2 regions of the Trichocoleus sp. AS-A1 genome follow, and region 2 is predicted to be linked to the other one. Evidence: riboswitches for the same ligand, from Rfam matches in the RefSeq annotation. Region 2 holds a riboswitch; the other holds the start of a gene.
What was found. Region 2 has a riboswitch for cyclic di-AMP ahead of NC994_RS18945 (glycosyltransferase family 1 protein). Riboswitches for the same ligand answer to the same signal wherever they lie in the genome.
Positions count from the first base shown of each region.

Region 1: another riboswitch for cyclic di-AMP. It lies ahead of ntrB (nitrate ABC transporter permease); the one in region 2 lies ahead of NC994_RS18945 (glycosyltransferase family 1 protein).

Region 1 covers NZ_JAMPKG010000048.1:23,167-32,363, reverse strand. The annotation lists gene NC994_RS24790 (ABC transporter ATP-binding protein) at 1-613, opposite strand, end outside; gene NC994_RS24785 (ABC transporter substrate-binding protein) at 724-2,130, opposite strand; gene ntrB (nitrate ABC transporter permease) at 2,350-3,204, opposite strand; cyclic di-AMP (ydaO/yuaA leader) riboswitch at 3,304-3,525, opposite strand; gene NC994_RS24775 (DUF1830 domain-containing protein) at 3,781-4,062, shown strand; gene NC994_RS24770 (sensor histidine kinase) at 4,232-5,512, shown strand; gene NC994_RS24765 (hypothetical protein) at 5,679-5,846, opposite strand; gene NC994_RS24760 (pentapeptide repeat-containing protein) at 6,198-7,460, shown strand; gene NC994_RS24755 (acetate--CoA ligase family protein) at 7,997-9,197, opposite strand, start outside.
Region 2 covers NZ_JAMPKG010000026.1:3,425-12,621, forward strand. The annotation lists gene NC994_RS18930 (DEAD/DEAH box helicase) at 1-776, opposite strand, end outside; gene NC994_RS18935 (hypothetical protein) at 942-1,295, shown strand; gene NC994_RS18940 (polyribonucleotide nucleotidyltransferase) at 1,632-3,788, shown strand; cyclic di-AMP (ydaO/yuaA leader) riboswitch at 4,427-4,617, shown strand; gene NC994_RS18945 (glycosyltransferase family 1 protein) at 4,781-6,058, shown strand; gene NC994_RS18950 (hypothetical protein) at 6,421-6,642, shown strand; gene NC994_RS18955 (pentapeptide repeat-containing protein) at 6,757-7,164, opposite strand; gene tpiA (triose-phosphate isomerase) at 7,500-8,225, shown strand; gene folP (dihydropteroate synthase) at 8,287-9,197, shown strand, end outside.

The DNA of each region.
Region 1 (9,197 bases), on a different contig from region 2:
GATGTTCCCAAATATTCAGTACCTGCTGCTGCAATTTACCTCTGGTCAAAGCGTCGAGTGCCCCAAAAGGTTCATCCATTAACAACATTTTGGGGCGAATTGCGAGGGCACGAGCAATCCCCACCCGTTGTTTCATCCCACCAGAAATTTCATCGGGATATTTGTCAGCGGCTGCTGTTAAATTCACCATTGCCAGGTGTTCGTTCACAATACTAATTTTTTCAGCACGAGAGGCATTTTTTAGCACTTCATCTACCGCCAAACGGATATTTTCTTTCACCGTCAGCCACGGCAGCAGTGAATAGTGTTGGAACACCATCATGCGCTCGGCACCAGGTTTACGAATTTCTTTACCCTCTAATTGTACTGAGCCGGAAGTTGGTTTTTCTAACCCAGCAACCATTTTGAGAAGCGTTGATTTACCGCAGCCAGAGTGACCAATCACACAAATAAATTCATTTTCACTGACACTAAGATTAATGCCATCCAGGACAACAAATTCACCTCCATCTGCTGTGGGATAGGACTTGCGAAGATTTTCTATTTCCAGAAATCCAGAGCGGTTGACACTTTGATTATTAGCATCCGTTGAGAATGAGGTGGATTTAGTCATATCATGCTCCTTCTTGGGACGAACTCTTGAGAATTTTAAAGGTATTAGGCTGGCTGTTTCTAAAAAGTAAAACTTAGCCGAGCCGCTTGAACTGTAGCCAGTGCAGCTAATTAAGACAGAAAGAAACGAGTGGGACGGTTCGCCCGAATCTCAAAACCATTGACATATCCAACAGGATCGCTGGGGTCAAAACCTTTCTTATCAATAAATACTTCCGGTACTTCAACTTTGTAATCTTCTTGGGGACACTCAATGCCCATTTCTGCGGCAATTTCTCGATAGAGATCGGTTCTCCAGCCTTGTTTGGCAAGTGCTTCTGCATTCTTTGGAAATTCTTTGATTTGTCCCCAACGAGCTGCTTGAGTCATTAACCAGAGACTTTCAGATTGCCAGAGAAATGTCGAATGTTCTCCTGGACGTTTGGGAATGTTGTCAGGGATATCGAAGAAGATCGTACTGTCCTCAGCTTTCGCAATCCGAGCTTTACCATCAAAACCGCCATAATTGTAGTCGCCAATAATTGCGGGACGAGTAAATTTGGGTTTAGCACCTGTAAAGGAACGCTCGGAAATAAGTGTTGCTACTTCTTCGCGGTTTTCAGGCTTGCTGCAATACTGGCAAGCTTCAATCATCGCTTTGACGAGGGAACGATAAGTTTTGGGATTTTTTTGGATGAAAGATTCCATCACACCTAGCAGTCGATCTGGGTGTCCCAACCAAATTTCTTTGCCTTGAGCGAAGGTAAAACCAACACCTTCATTTCCGGTAATTGCGCGGGTATTCCAAGGTTCTGCCACCATGTAGGCTTGCATCGCTCCTATCCGCACGTTCGTCACCATTTGCGGTGGGGGAACGATGATGACGCGAAACTCTTTCAGGGGATCGACTCCGGCGGCGGCGGATAAGTAGCGGACGAAGTATTCGTAAATGGCAGAACTGAGAACAACTGCCCAAACTCGTTGTTCTCGCGGCTGTTTGTCAAAGTAGCTGCGGAAATCCTTCCCAAATGCTTCTAAATCACCGTTATACTCCCGCCAGGGACGCAAACCTGCTTCCCACATTTTCCGGTTCATCGTCATGGCGTTGCCATGTCGGTGAATGGTCATGGCGGCGCAGAGAGGGGCATGGCGTGCGCCTTCAGCACCGATTCTGGCGTTGGTGACGGCACCGGAGACTACGGGGGCGGCATCAGTACGACCAAAAATTACGCCGTCACGAGAGGTTGCCCAGCTAGCTTCCCGGTTAAGTTGGACGTTGAGACCGTACTTGCGGAAAAATCCTTTTTTCCAAGCAATCGCAAACGGCGCACAATCATTCACCGGCACGTAGCCAACAATCAGATCGGGTTTTTCTAACGATCCTGGCTCTACGACTTGTTTGATGGATGCGGATTCTTCAGTGAGTCCTTTCGCTGAGCGATCGCCGCTAATCGCACAAGATGATAGTGCCATTCCTGCTGCTGTGGCACCCATACCCTCCAGAAATTTTCGTCGCGTCCAGTTTGTGGTGTCACTCATAATTCGTCCTTGCGATCCATTTCCACTCAGCTCAAGCCACTAGGTTTGAGCGATTACTGCTCATGAGTTCTCTGAAAAAATTGACGCCGTAGGTACTACGTCTGGCAACCCACTCGTTTGAGCGGTCAGCGTTACCACGACGCCCGTGAGTCTCGCTCACACTAGCGATTTCTGTTAGAGCAGAATCATCCCTACTCAACAGAGGTTTACAGAAAATTATTAGACAGAGGTTGCCCTAGGGCGACGGTGAGTAACCAAAGCTTCAACTTTGCCTAGGGCGTAGTCCAGCAGTAGTCCTGTCAGCCCAATCACTACCACTGCCAAAAATACTGAGCTTAGGTTTAAGCGACTCCATTCATCCCACACAAAAAACCCAATCCCGATGCCGCCTGTGAGCATTTCTACAGCGACAATGACCAGCCATGCAATCCCCAAACTAATCCGTAAACCAGTGAAGACATAAGGCAAACTCGCAGGCCAAATAATCTTGGTAATTCGTCGCCAACGGGGCATTTCTAGCACCCTTGCTACATCGAGGTAATCTTTGGAAACGCTAGAAACACCGAGAGCAGTGTTAATAATTGTGGGCCATAAAGAGGTAATGAAGATAACAAAAATTGCTGACGGATCTGCTAGGTTAAAAATTGCTAAAGCAATGGGCAACCAAGCTAGCGGCGATACCGGCTTGAAAATCTGAATTATGGGATTGAGTGCCATCATTGCTTGCTTGGACATCCCAATCAAAAATCCAATGGGAATGGCAACAACTGCACCTAACAAAAATCCCAGCAATACTCGTCGAAGGCTTGCCAGTAGTAACCAACCAATCCCTAGATCGCCAGGACCCCGTCGGTAAAAGGGGTTCAGAATGTAGTCTAAATTCTTGACAAACGCCTCTGGTGGGGTGGGTATTAATTCATGCTTGAAAAGCGCAACAATCCACCACAAAACGATAATTCCTAAAAAACCAAGGGCGGGGAGGACGACGACATCCCGAATCAGAACGGGTTTTGCCCGTTTCCAGGCTACCTGTCCAGCAACTGCAATCGCAGACAAATTCAGCTGCAATATCATTATGAAGCTCCTCAGAGTCACTCTTCAGGTACAAGAAAGTAGAGCAGTACCAGCCGGGGACACTGATGAGTTCAGAACATTTCAAAAAATGCTGACTCTTCAGTCTCCTCTCAATGCCTACGAAGTTAGCTGACGGGCTAGAGCTGAGAGATGCTCTTCTCTAATGGATAAGGGATGAAGGATAAATAAACAGTTTTTTATTCCGCCTTACACCTCTTGCCTTACTCCTGGCAGAGATACGCCCCATTAATTGGTTCCTCCGTTCCAGCGCTTATACAGAGCGATCGCTTGCTAAGACGCTGAATTAGGCTGACTTACTCGGATTAACCGATAAGTCTAGCACGCCTTTTTAAGACAGTCCACCTTTCCGAAGACATAGCTTTCTAGCGATCGCTTCTCCATCAAATTCACAATAGTTTACGAATTTCTTGAGGCATTCTAGTGATGTTTGTATTCTGTACTACATCTTGCCTTCCTTCAACCCCATCTTTAGGTAGAAGCCGCTTGAAGCAGTCAAAGTTTATATTATCTATCTTGTTAATCAGCCAATTTTATCGTTCGTTCAGGGCACCCAATATGATGTCAGCATTCTCCTCTTTGGTTTCTGAACCTTCCGAACAAATCCTTTGTTTTTATACAAATTGCACAAATAAGATTCAAATTGTTAAATTTGATAATACTCAAGACTTAAACTTTGAACGGATTGTTTTCCCTGGTCAACGTTTATTGTTTAAAGCCTTACCGGACTCCCAACTAGAAATACATACTAACCCAACAAAAAGTTCTACTGAAAACTTAGCTTTAATAGAAGTAATTCCCTGCGATCATCTCCGCGTACATGAAGAAATGAACGCCTGAAAATGAAGTTTTTAACCCTTAGGGTGGCTTTTGATTAAAAACATTTTAAGAGCTTATAGGCGAAGTATTTGGGCGCGAAAACAAGAAGGACAAACAAATTAGCTACTCCCCAAGCTAATCTTAGTCTATGGAGAGAGAGCATTTGTAAACGAGTCAATAGCGCCAAAAAATGATGGATTTTAGTCAATTACTGATCGATAAATCTGCCACGATTGTAGAGAAATGGATTGAAGCTGTCCGTGCTGATAGTCGAATTGAGACCGCAGCAGAATTATCTTACAAGGGTTTGCGCGACAGCCTCCCCCGTGTCCTCAAGGCATTAGCGACTGTACTTTCTAAGTTTCAAGACAGTGATGTTCAGTCGTTAGTAGATGCAAGTTTAGAACATGGTATACTTCGGGCTGAACAAGGTTACGATCCAGTAGAAATTGTCCGTGAATACCGAATTTTACGGGAGACAATCGTTTCCACCTTAGAGGGAGAGTTGCTAGACTCATCACCGATTGAGATAATCCGAGTCATTCGTCTGATTGATACAGTAGTGGATGAAGCGATCGCTCAATGTTTTAAAAGCTACATGGATGAGCGATTGCACGAACTCCAACAGCTGCAAAGTCAGTTAAAATTGACCAATCAAGAATTAACTCGTTTGCTTCGGGCGAATAAAGATAACCTTTCTCATCTAGCCCACGAATTGAAAACTCCCCTTACTTCCATTATTGGCTACTCAGATTTATTTTTGCGCCAACAACAACGGAAGCAGGAGGAGAGTGATAACCTTCCGAATCTAGAACACATTGAGAAAGTGCTACGAAATGGACGACAGCTACTTCGATTAATCAACGATGCGTTGGAAATCTCTCGCTATGAAGCGGGGAAAATGAAATTGCAGCCATCTGTAACAGATGTACGCTCTTTAATTCAGAATATTCTGGAAATGGTAGAACCTTTGGCGGATTCCAAGGAGCTACAGATAATCGTTGATTACGATTCAGCTAGCGCCGATAGCTGTGCTGCTCTTCGAGAAGGACTACATCCAACATGCGTCCCCGATCGGGTGCTGACAGATCCGCTGAGACTACAGCAAATTATTACTAATCTCTTTAGTAACGCGATTCGTTACACCGACTCTGGAACGATTAAATTAAGGTGCCAAACGCTATCAGATAAAGAGTGGGCGATCGCTATCAGCGATACGGGAATCGGCGTTCCTCCAGAAGACCAAGCTCGTATATTTGAACCCTACTTTCGCTCTATTCCCCAAGAAAAGTCTTTCCTTCCGGAAAGTACAGGTTTAGGATTAGCGATTGTCTCGCGGTTGGTAAAATTATTACAAGGAAGAATAGAGCTAGTTTCACAAGTAGGCATTGGCTCCACCTTCACTGTCATTTTACCGTTAGCAGTGAATACTTCTGAGGAAATCGTGACGCCTTCAACAACCCAGGTATAGCACTTTCAACTAATTTGTAAAGATGAAACCCCAGACTCCTTAGAACAGTCTGCGATTTGAACTCTAAACTCGGATCAAATAGCGATGAAGCCTGTTTTCGGGAAACAACTGCTAGTTTAGGGTCAAGCAGACGACCTGCAAAACTCTCCAAAATTCTTGAACCCCTTCAAAAGCCGTAGGTGCCCGTGCGGGAGCGTAGGTGCAGCCTTGGAGAGTCAATAGAGCGAAACACTGGCTGCTGTTGGGGGTGCATCCACTTCAACCCAAGCCAGGCGCAAAGATTTCTCAGCCAGCCAGGACTAACCACCTGAAACTCTCGAAGGGGTGGAGTCACGATTGAGCGCTAGGTGAATGGAAAGAGGAGGGATTTGACAAGCAGAAAACTGAGTGTTGCGATCGCTCGTAAACTTTACCATGCGATCTCTTTGCTAGCGTGTGCCGCGATCGCTCGGTGGCTGCTCATCTATCTTCGATCGGCAGGCGAGTGAAAAGTTGTACTTCGCGTATGATTAGTAATCAGCTGCTCAGCACTGGGAATAATAACTTAAGAGTTGAAAGCGGTTATTTTTAAAGTGCTGAAAAAACAATTAAAAACATTTCCAGAAAATCCGAGCGGGGAAAAACCTATTCGAGCTGACTTGAATAGCCAATACCTAAGGGGGCACAAACCCAGGGGGCATACGCCGTGATTGTAGACTTGAAAGAAACTGAACTCAGGGGAGCTTTTCTTAAAGGGAAGGAGCTGAGGGGAGCAGACCTAAGAAGGGTAAACCTCAGCGAGGCGAACCTCAGTTATGCAGATCTCATAGAAGCAGACCTAACAGAGGCAAACCTGAATGGGTCAAATCTAAGTGGAGCCTGTCTCAATTTAGCAAATCTGAGCGAGGCAGACCTGACGAAAGCAGACTTGAGTGGAACCACCCTGATTGGAGCAGATTTAACAGCAGCCAACTTGAGCGGAGCCAACTTGAAAAAGGCGAATCTGGTTGGGACTAATCTGGAAAATGCTAACTTGGCTGGAGCGAACCTGGTAGGAGTGGACTTGAGCGCAGCCGAGCTAAAGGGGGCTATCCTACAAAAGGCTGTCTACAATCAAGAGACTCGATTCCCTCCAGACTTTGACCTTCAGGAAGCGGGGGCTTACTTGATTGCCTCTGGCACTTTACTCATCGGCGTCAACCTGAGTGAAGTCGATCTCAGTGGAGTTTATTTAAAGTCAGCCGACCTGAAAGCAGCAAATTTGATGAGGGCAAATCTGGTCGGCGCAAATTTGGAGAACGTTAACTTGGCGGGTGCCAATCTGGTTGGAACCGATTTGAGTAAAGCCAAGCTGAGGGGAACCATTCTAGAAAAAGCTGTCTACACGCAAGAGACTCAATTTCCCTACGAGTTTGACCCCAGTGAAGCTGGAGCTTACTTGATTGCTGCGGGTGTATCCCTGCCTGGGGTTAATTTGAGCGGAGTCAATCTGAGCGGAGCCGACTTAAGGGCGACCAATCTGCGAGGGGCAAAGTTACGAGGAGCAAACTTGAGAGGGGTAGACTTAAGCAAAGCTAACTTGAGGAAAGCTGACCTGGATGATGCCAACTTGAGCGGAGCCGACTTACGAGGGGCGGACTTGACGGGAGCCATTTTGAAGCTGGTGAACTTCAGCGAGGCGGATCTAAGAGGAGTAGACTTAACGCGAGCCGACTTGAAGGGAGCCAATCTAAGTAGAGCCGACTTGAGAGGAGTAGACTTGACGGGAGCTAGCTTGAAGCAGGTGAACTTAAGTGAAGCCGACTTGAGGGGGGTAGACTTAACGCGAACGGATTTAAGGGGAGCCAACCTAAGTGGGGCAGACTTGACGGATGTGGATTTGAGTCGGGCGATGCTCAAGGGTGCCGACCTGACAGAAGCCAACGTTCCGCAAGAAAATTTCTTTAACTTAGAAATAGAGGCGCGATGAAGCTTAAAGCGATGTGCGATGGATGTGCGATGAATAGAGGGGCGAATAAATAATCGGAGTGTTCACTCGGAGACGATCTCCATTATTTTTTCTTGCGAGTCCAAAGATCCGTGAACATCATGGTCAACCCGCCGATAAAAATTGCGATCGCCATCCCGCCTGCCGTAACATTCATCCAATCAATATTTTCCATCTGATTATTCAGCCGTTTTTTTGAGCAACGGTACTAGATTAGCAACTTTGGCATCCAGACAAACATTCCCGCCCAGAAAAGCGCGAACTAAGCGAACATTAAAGGTTCTGTAACCTGCTCTTGGCAAGTTTCGCTTGCGTGCTTGCTGGTGCGCTTTCAACCGTCCGGTGCAAGATGCGAACTCAAGGGACTTATTTTGCTCGAAGCAGTCTTAGACCTAGCCAGAATCGCCCCTTAGAAAGCGACAGGCAAGGGGAACTATCTTCAAACCCCTCTCCGATACGGAGAGAGGTTTGGCTACAGATCTGCCCGCTTGTGTCTTCCAGAGACTTGTACAAAAGGTTTAGTGTCTGACTTCAAACTCAGGTGAGATTTTCGGAATTTCTTTGAGATAAACCCGCGAAAAAGGTTCGGCTGAGCCAAGCTGGTACTGTTCAAGCAAGCCATGAGAGCGGATGGAGATAGTGTCTCCTTCCTTAATCACGACAGTAGAGTCGTGGAGAATGTCTCTCGCCAGCATCATCTCGGTTTCCGTAGGATTATCCAAGATTACAAGATTGCTCCCGTAGTAGAACATCCCATCTGCCTCTAGTACGTCTTCTGTGTACTCGACAATCAGCAGATCGAGCTGGGGATTCCGGAGCAGGTTTTGAACGTTACTGTTGTAATCTTTGTTCAAGTTTTTCTGGGAACGATTGACGAAAACTCCATCCCGACAAACTGCGCCAATTGTCCAGTCGGGGTGTTGCATCAGGATATCGTCAATGACTTCTTGAAGTTCTTGAACTGAGATCCGGTTGAAGGTGATGAAAGGTATTCTGGCTTTTTCGGCGGAGTCAAAGAAGGTTTCCAGAATATGGGAAGGCACATCGACGCTGTCACCAACGGCGGGTCTAAGATGCATATAGATGCCGGGGGCGGCGTTGATTTCGATGATGCCAAACTCACCATCCTTCCAAGATTTATCCAAATCTTGGGCGATGACATCAATACCGAGGCAAGTCAGGCGGAAATGCTGGGCGATATCTTGCGCCAGGATAATGTTGTCCGGATGAACAGTGCTTGTCTGATCGATGCTCAAGCCGCCAGCCGATAGGTTGGCAACTTTGCGAAGATAGACGGTGCGATCGCTTTCAATCACGCTATCCAGACCTAATCCCTGTTCTTCTAAGTACATTTCCATCGCTTCATCGCACTGGATCTTGCCCATTGGCGACGTTGGTGTATCTATCCTGTCTGGCTTCCGATTTTCCTGCTCGATCAATTCCGCAATCGTCGAGTGTCCATCACCCACGACTGATGCGGCGCGGCGTTCCGTCGCGGCGACGAATCTACCATTGACGCAAAGCATCCGAAAATCTGACCCTTTGTAGCTTTTTTCGACGATGATCCGGACTGGCTGCTCTTTAGGAATCGCATTGACTGCCCTGCTAAAGGCATATTTCAGTTCTTCTGAATCTTGCACATCAGCCGTTACCCCAATTCCTTTGTGGCCCACTACCGGCTTCACAGCGACGGGATAGCCAATCTCTCTAGCGGCTGCG
Region 2 (9,197 bases):
GCGGGTAAGGCAGAATTCCCAGCACTCGAACGCACTTGTGCGTCGATCGCACTGCCTAAGAATCCTAAGAGTAATTCCTTGGGTTCTTCTGGATCTAGTTGTTCTTTAGGTTTTTCTTTACCACTAACCTCCGAGTGTTGATAAGTGCGGCAGGCAGAGGGCATGAGCTGGGTAAACTTTTCCAAACGCACTTGATCTAACCCACTATCGAGTAGAGGTTGCCAAGCGGCGACAACAGTACCATCTGACTGCCGATGCAGGGTTGGTAAAAACTTAGATCGCACCAGAAGATCCAAAATCCAGCGGCTAACCTGTGCCCAAAAGCGTAAATCTCCCCCTACATAAGTATCAGATGCTTGAAAAGAGCCAAGGGGCAACGCTTGCAAAAATTGTATGGCTTCCAGAGGATCGAGACATAGCCCTTCAACTTGCCAGAGGTGTAAGGATAAGGTTGAAGCATCCGCACCGTCTGAAAGCATTTTGGTGGATAGCAGTGGGCAAACTGGATCTCCTGCCTCTATTTGGGTGGGCAAAGCGATCGCTTTCTTGTGCCATTTCTCGTTAGGCTGACTTTTCGCATGGCTGCGCGATTCTCCAAGGAGACTACGCGATCGCAAAAAAGCGATTAATTCTACCTGCGTCATCGCCATCGGATGGGATGCCACTGTATCGGGTTGAGAAGACATCGCAGGCGTCATGGGTCGCCAAATTTCTCCCCAAACAAATAGATAACCACCCTGAGGTTGAACGAGCCAACTACCGTGTAAAATTGCCATATTTAATAGCTTTTTTTGTGAGAATTAACTCAATTTATTAACGTTTATTAGAGCAGAAATTAGCAATTAGATAATTCGATGCTTTTTCCTTAGCTAAATTAAAGGCATCACTTTTTACAAGTTTTACTTAAAGATTAAAATTTATTTACTTTTTTAACGACCTTCTTGCCAAATGGGATTAAAGCCGAACTCGATCAGATGTTTCCTTCTGAGCAAGATGCAGTCAGAGAATTACTGAATCTGATTATTATTGAGGGTCAAACTTATCGCAAAAGTAAACCTCTATCCAAAGTAGAATTTGCTGCCTACTGGATGACCCACGATGCTTTTGTTGCCACCGACAACCACACTAAATCCACTAACGCCGATGAAAATCTTGGGAGCTTTACTATCTCAAGCCCAACTTTCCCGGACGGTGCAGCTACATCTGCAATGCTGGATTTATTGTACAACCTGCTTGAGCGGGGTCAAGGCATGAGTAGGTTGATGGAGATCAATGCTAGAAATAGCTGCCGTTAAGGGTTACACGGCGATGATGTTCAATTTTGTCTTGGCAATTAACACGCCTTCTATCCGATTGTGACAATCTTTAATATTTGAGAGAATCGGGCGGATTCTGAGCGCTGAACATTTATTTGATGGACTATCTCAGGGACGAGTAGGAGACGTCCTAAAGATGTACCGCTCTTTGCGCTAATTTATCAGCCGTCAGTTGTTATCGTCGATCCTCTGCGCCCTTACTCCTCTGTCCGTCCTCGTCTCCGGAATGCCGTCATCTACACTAAAGGCACCACCAGTACCTAAGTGCTACGATTGCGAAAGATAAAGAAAAATGATAGAAGGACAAAGTACCGCATGGTAGAGCTAGACAAGTCAATATCCTTTGATGGACGGGATATTCGACTGAAGGTGGGTTTGCTTGCCCCTCAAGCTGGGGGTTCAGTTTTAATTCAGTCAGGAGACACCGCAGTTTTAGTCACGGCGACTCGCTCCGGAGGCCGAGAAGGCATTGATTTCCTGCCGTTAATGGTAGATTACGAAGAAAGGCTTTATGCAGCCGGTCGGATTCCCGGTGGTTTCTTGCGACGAGAAGGGCGTCCCCCCGAAAAAGTAACGCTCACGGGTCGTTTGATTGACCGTCCCCTGCGTCCATTATTTCCTTCCTGGCTGAGAGATGACATTCAGGTAGTAGCAACCACGCTGTCGATGGATGAGCAGGTACCGCCGGATGTTCTGGCGGTAACAGGTGCTTCAATTGCGGTGCTTTTAGCACAGATTCCCTTCCAAGGACCGATGGCAGCGGTGCGGGTTGGTTTGGTGGGGGATGATTTTATTATCAATCCTACCTACGCCGAGATTGAGGCGGGGGATTTGGATCTGGTGGTGGCAGGCTCTCCAGATGGCGTGATTATGGTCGAAGCTGGAGCGAATCAGCTGCCAGAACAGGATGTCATTGAGGCGATTGATTTCGGCTATGAGGCGGTGCGCGACTTAATTGAGGCGCAGCGAGAACTCATGGCAGCACTGGGAATTGAATTGGTTCAAGAAATCCAGCCGGAAGTCGATTCGACCCTAGAGAATTTTATTCGCGATCGCGCGACTGCCCAAATCAAAGAAGTCCTCTCCAAATTTGAACTCGACAAAAATAGCCGTGACGCTCTTTTAGATCAGATCAAAGAGACACAAATCCTGGCAGCGATCGCAGAATTAGCTGAAGACGACCCCATCCGAGTTGCTTCTGCGGCTAACTCTAAAGCAGTGAGTAACGTCTTTAAAGACATCACCAAGAAGCTGATGCGCCGTCAGATTGTCGAAGACAGCGTCCGGGTAGATGGTCGCAAGCTTGATGAAGTGCGCCCTGTCTCTTGTCGCGTGGGTCTGTTGCCCAATCGGGTTCATGGTAGCGGTTTGTTTAACCGAGGACTGACCCAGGTGTTATCTGTTTGTACTCTCGGCACCCCAGGCGATGCCCAGGATCTCGCAGATGACCTGCATCCAGAAGATGAAAAGCGCTATTTACATCACTATAATTTTCCGCCCTTTTCTGTTGGGGAAACCAAGCCGATGCGGGCACCCGGTCGTCGGGAAATTGGTCACGGGGCACTAGCCGCACGGGCAATAGTGCCAGTGTTACCGCCGAAGGAAGACTTCCCCTACGTGATTCGGGTGGTGTCTGAAGTTCTTTCTTCTAATGGTTCCACATCGATGGGTTCGGTGTGTGGTTCCACCCTGGCTTTGATGGATGCTGGCGTGCCCATTGCGAAGCCGGTGAGTGGCGCAGCAATGGGACTGATTAAAGAAGGCGAGGAAGTTCGCATTCTGACTGATATTCAGGGCATTGAAGATTTCTTAGGTGACATGGACTTTAAGGTGGCAGGTACCGATACTGGTATCACTGCCTTGCAAATGGACATGAAGATCAGCGGACTGCCTCTGGATATCATTGCCAAAGCCGTCGAGCAAGCAAAGGGCGCTAGGCTGCACATTTTAGAGAAAATGCTGGCAACCATTGACCAACCTCGCACCGAGATGTCACCTTATGCACCTCGCTTGCTGACGCTCAAGATTGAGCCAGAACTCATTGGCATGGTCATCGGGCCTGGAGGCAAGATGATTAAGAGCATCACTGAAGAAACGGGTGCCAAAATCGACATTGAGGATGATGGCACGATCACGATTTCAGCAGTGGATGGCGAGAAGGCGAAGAAAGCCCGCAACATCATCCAAGGGATGACGCGGAGGCTGAATGAGGGTGATGTATACGCTGGTCGCGTAACCCGGATTATTCCAATTGGGGCGTTTGTGGAAGTGCTTCCCGGAAAAGAAGGGATGATCCACATTTCTCAACTTGCTGATTACCGAGTCGGTCGCGTCGAAGATGAAGTGGCTGTCGGGGATGAAGTCATTGTCAAGGTGCGGGAAATTGATAGCAAAGGTCGGATTAATCTGACGCGCTTGGGGATTCATCCAGATGAAGCGGCGGCTGCTCGTGAAGCGGCAGCAAGTCGCTAAAAAAAGCAATTAGCGATTAGCGATTAGCAATTAGGAATTGAAATTGCTAACCGCTAATCGCTGAACCGAGCTTTTTTCCTCAACAACTACCATTCCATTCGGTTATTAAATCTAATCTAATTATCCCGTAGCTATAGCAATCCTATTTGAGTTGCAAGCTAGGAGTTCAGATTCCTGACTTCTTCGATAAGTCGAATATCTCGCGTTTGAAAATGATTTAGCACCGAGCTATAAAAACTATAATTAGATGAATCATAGCAACAGTAAAGAGTTGTTTCTAGTAGTCTTTAACTCTTAGTTATGAGTTGGTTGATATTGAACGAATGACTGAAGGTTAAAGATGTAGAAAGCTTTTATTAATAACGAGTTGCATTTCTTGTCGTGTAGGTTAATGCCGTGCGCGAACGTTCGCTAACAAAAGTTAGCTGATGGTTTTCTTTACTTAGCCCAATGTACTCTATCGACCCCATCCGCCCACATCAAATGCTTGACTCGTAAGTCTGACGATTGGAGGGTAAGTATAAATATCATCATCGTATATTAAAAAACATCTATCTTAAGGTAGGTTGACAATTTTTAAATTGTAGTGTTAAGGTTGCAGTCAGTCTACATAAGTCAGCCTAATCCAGTATCTCACTTTAAAAAACGTACCTTATCTAATTAAGGTGAAGCTGGAGCGGAGGAACCAAATTTTGGGGCTTATCGATGAGAGATTAAAAATTAAAAATAGTAATCCTAATTTTTAATTTTGCATTCTTAATTTCTCAGAGAGGGACATCTCTCAGTCCTCGCCCGTCAGCTAACTCCGTCGGCATTGAGAGGAGACTGAAGAGTCAGCAATTTTGTAGAATTTGCGCGATCTCATCAGTGTCCTTGGCTGGTATCTGTTCGCTTCGTTGTACCTGCCCTCGACTATGAGTAGAGGCACATGCCGTGCTTCAACTGCTGGCGTAGGAAAGCAGGTGCGCTAGCTATGAGGAGAAAATCAACCGATGTTACTGACTGACAAAAATCGTATCGCCTTAATTTCAGTAGATGGCGATCCCGCGGTAGAAATTGGGCAAGAAGAAGCTGGAGGTCAAAATGTCTATGTGCGTCAAGTAGGATTAGCACTCGCTGAGCAAGGCTGGCAGGTGGATATGTTCACTCGCCGCAGCACTCCGGAGCAACTGGATGTCGTTCAGCATACGCCTAACTGCCAGACAATCCGATTAGCCGCTGGGCCAGCCCAATTCATGAGTCGGGATCGACTCTTCTGCTATTTACCAGAGTTTGTTGAACAATTCCAGGCATTTCAGCAGCGTGAAGGTTGGCAATATACCCTGGTGCATACCAATTATTGGTTGTCATCTTGGGTGGGAATGGAACTGAAAAAGCACCAACCTTTGATACAGGTACATACTTATCACTCGCTGGGGGCGGTAAAGTATCGTACAGTTTCCGAAATTCCAGCGATCGCTTCCACACGGCTAGCAGTTGAAAAAGCGTGTTTGGAAACAGTGGATCGAGTGATTGCTACCAGTCCGCAAGAAGAAGATCAAATGCGATCGCTTGTTTCCACTCAGGGACAGATTGAAATGATTCCCTGCGGTACAGATATCGTTAAATTTGGTTCCATTCAGCGCCAAGAAGCACGCCAACAGCTAGGAATTGCCAGCGACGCCAAAGTAGTGCTGTATGTGGGTCGTTTCGATCGGCGCAAGGGAATTGAAACTCTAGTCCGAGCTGTAGCAAAATCAAGCTTACGCAGGTCTTGCGACCTAAAGCTCCTCATCGCAGGCGGAAGCCGTCCGGGACAGAGTGACGGCATTGAACGCGATCGCATTGAGAAAATCGTAGCTGAAGAAGGCATTGGCGATCTCACTTGCTTCCCCGGTCGTGTGGAAGATAACGATTTGCCTCTCTACTACTCAGCTGCCGATGTGTGTGTTGTCCCCAGTCATTACGAACCCTTCGGTTTAGTTGCCATTGAAGCAATGGCTACCCGGACGCCGGTAATTGCAAGCAATGTAGGCGGCTTGCAGTTTACCGTAGTGCCAGAGGTAACGGGTTTACTGGTGCCTCCCAAACATGAAGTCGCCTTTGCACAGGCGATTGACCGCATCCTAGCCGATCCCGATTGGCGAGACCAATTAGGCCAAATGGGTCGCCAACGGGTAGAAATTGCCTTTAGCTGGAATAGTGTGGCATTACGACTCAGTCATCTGTACACCAAATTACTGTGCCAAGCCGCTGTTGGATCTGCGAGCAAACCTCAGCTAGTCGCTTGAGATTTTTCTCCCTGAAAAGTGCTGAGTCCTTTGGGATGGGATTTTCATCCCGATAGCGAGCAAGAAAAGGCACTAGAAAAGAGTTTCCATCCAACGTTGTGAGCTTTCAGTGTATAAGCGTTTCTTGCAATAAAAACAATCAATCTTCTTTGTTCCTCGCAAGGAGGAAATAAGACTCCCTCTTCGTTTCCGAAAGTTAGGACAGGTTCTCAATATTTTTGCAAGAACTCTATTCCCAAACCCTAGACAAATTTATTCCAAATCGATGGATTGTCGGTAAAAGCGGGATATCCATCCAATCATTTGAGAGCAATTCAAGTAGTAAGAAAACGGCAAATCACAAAATTAGGAGAGTTGAAATCATGCTGAATATCGGAGATAGCGTACTACATAAGAAAACCGGACGCTCTGGCAAGGTTTTTGCCTATGGCTATCAGATGGTTAATAGCACTTACTTGCCAACACTGATCGTCAGAGTAGTTGAAGCTGCAAGTTTAAACCAGAAAAGTTTTGTAGAAGATTTGTCTTCATCATGGATTTTGGAGCAAGAAGCTTCTCGGCTTTCGGCAAAGGCTGCACGCTAGAGCCTAGCCTGATTGTATCTGCGCTTTATGCGTAGGCGATCGCTCAAAACAAAACTCGGTCAGTTACTGACCGAGTTTTTTATTTTTGTCAAATATTTAGTTGTGAAAAACCTACTAATCCCATTTAACGTTATTCGGCAAAATCGCGTTGTCGAGAGCCGCATCCTTCAAGTTAGCATTTATCAAGTTAGCCTCTCTCAAATTGGCACTACTTAAGTCTGCTTTCTGGAGATCGGCGCTATTTGCAAATACACCCGTTAAATTAGCTTTTTCCAGATTAGCCTGCGTTAGATCGGCACCTTCTAAGTTCGCATTCGCTAGGTTAGCTCCCTGCAAATTTGCCCCTCTCAAATCAGCCCCAGTGAGATGGGCATTTACAAGATTGGCTCCTTTCAAGTCGTAGTCCTGACATTGCTTAGTTTCGATTAATCGTCTGACATGAGCGGGATTTTCGGCTCGGACGGGAGCAACTATGCCTAAGGGGAGCAGGAGCGCTGCGGCTGCTAAAAATTTTAGTTTCATATTTACTCCAATAATCTAAGTTTTTTATTTACGTTCTGGTATAATTTTAAACCTTAATTTTTTTGAGGAACATCCTACGATAGGGGGGAATCTTTTGGGTAAATACCCACCTAAAGTAATAAAAAGATTTTTGAAGTGAGTCGCGGCTAAGAGCAGCATCCGCAGGAGCGAGTGTTGGCGTGCAAGGATTGCGGGGTGAAATTATCGCGTCGCTTGACATTTGCGCTTTTAGCGACCAGAAAGTGTAAATGCGATCGCCTTTAAAGCAGGGGTTCCCCCGCCGTACTAAACTGGAGGTTACAGTTTTTAGCATTCTGAACTTGACTGAGTTAGCTGTGCGGAAAATAGTTATTGCCGGTAATTGGAAAATGTACAAAACTCAGACCGAGAGTCTGGAGTTTTTGCAAGGATTCATGTCTCACCTAGAAGAAACCCCAGACGAGCGGGAAGTAGTCCTAGCGGCTCCTTTCACTGCTTTGAGCATCATGTCTAAAAATCTGCACGGTAGCCGCGTGCAGCTGGGTGCCCAAAACATCCACTGGGAAGAAATGGGAGCCTACACAGGTGAAATTGCCGGACCCATGCTGACAGAAATTGGGGTGCGTTTCGTAATTGTGGGTCATAGCGAACGGCGTCAATACTTTGGCGAAACCGATGAAACTGTGAACCTACGGCTGAAAGCAGCGCAACGCTACGGTTTAACGCCCATTCTCTGCGTCGGCGAAACCAAGCAACAACGCGATGCAGGTGAAACAGAATCCCTGATTTCTACCCAACTGAAAAAAGGCTTGGTTGACGTTGATCAAGAGAACCTGGTTATTGCCTACGAACCTATTTGGGCAATTGGTACTGGCGACACCTGCGAGTCAAAAGAAGCAAATCGGGTGATTGGCTTGATTCGCACTCAATTGACAAATCCAAATGTCTCGATTCAGTACGGTGGCTCGGTCAAGCCCAATAATATTGATGAAATCATGGCGCAGCCAGAAATCGATGGGGCTTTGGTCGGGGGAGCCAGTCTGGAGGCTGCCAGTTTTGCCCGAATTGTCAACTTTCAATAAAGGATAAGGATGTTAGCGAAGCGGCGCTTTCTTCGCCGGATGACGGATGAATCAATCCAAAATCCAAAATAGCTTGACCCTGCGGGGTCAAACTTTTGACTGGGGACAGCGCACTTATTTAATGGGTGTGTTGAATGTGACGCCTGATAGTTTTAGTGACGGCGGAGACTTTAACACGCTAGGAGACGCCTTGGCTCAGGCTAAGCATCTTGTGGCAGCCGGAGCCAATATCCTCGATGTGGGGGGACAATCAACCCGCCCCGGAGCCGCCCAAATCTCTCTGGAAGAGGAATTGGATCGGGTGCTACCAGTAGTGCAAGCCCTCCGAAAGGGTGCAGAAGGAAAGATCGAGGATGACTCCGATTCTGCGGTAGGAGTCATAGAATCTGCTCAACACGGCAATCCCTTATCCCACCCTCCGGGATACATCCCTCATCCTTCTGAGGTTCCGATTTCCGTGGATACAACACGGGCATCTGTGGCACGGGCAGCGATTGGGGCGGGGGCTGATATCGTCAATGATATTTCCGGCGGTACTTTCGACCCGGAGATGTTTGCTGTGGTGGCAGAGTTGGGAGTCCCCATTGTGTTGATGCACATCCGAGGGACGCCAGCTACCATGCAGCAGATGACGAATTATCAGGACTTGATGGGGGAAATCTCCGAGTTTTTGTCAAGTCAAATTGAGCAAGCGATCGCATCTGGCATCGATCGCTCAAAAATTATCATCGATCCCGGCATTGGCTTTGCCAAAACTTACGAGCAAAGCTTGGAAATTTTGCAACGCTTACCGATGTTGCATTCTTTGGGCGTTCCTTTGTTAGTGGGACCATCCCGGAAAAGTTTTATCGGGCGGATTTTAAATCAACCCGATCCCAAAGCCAGAGTGTGGGGAACGGCGGCGGCTTGTTGCGGAGCGATCGCGGGAGGTGCTGATATCCTCCGAGTTCACGATGTCCAACCCATGCATGA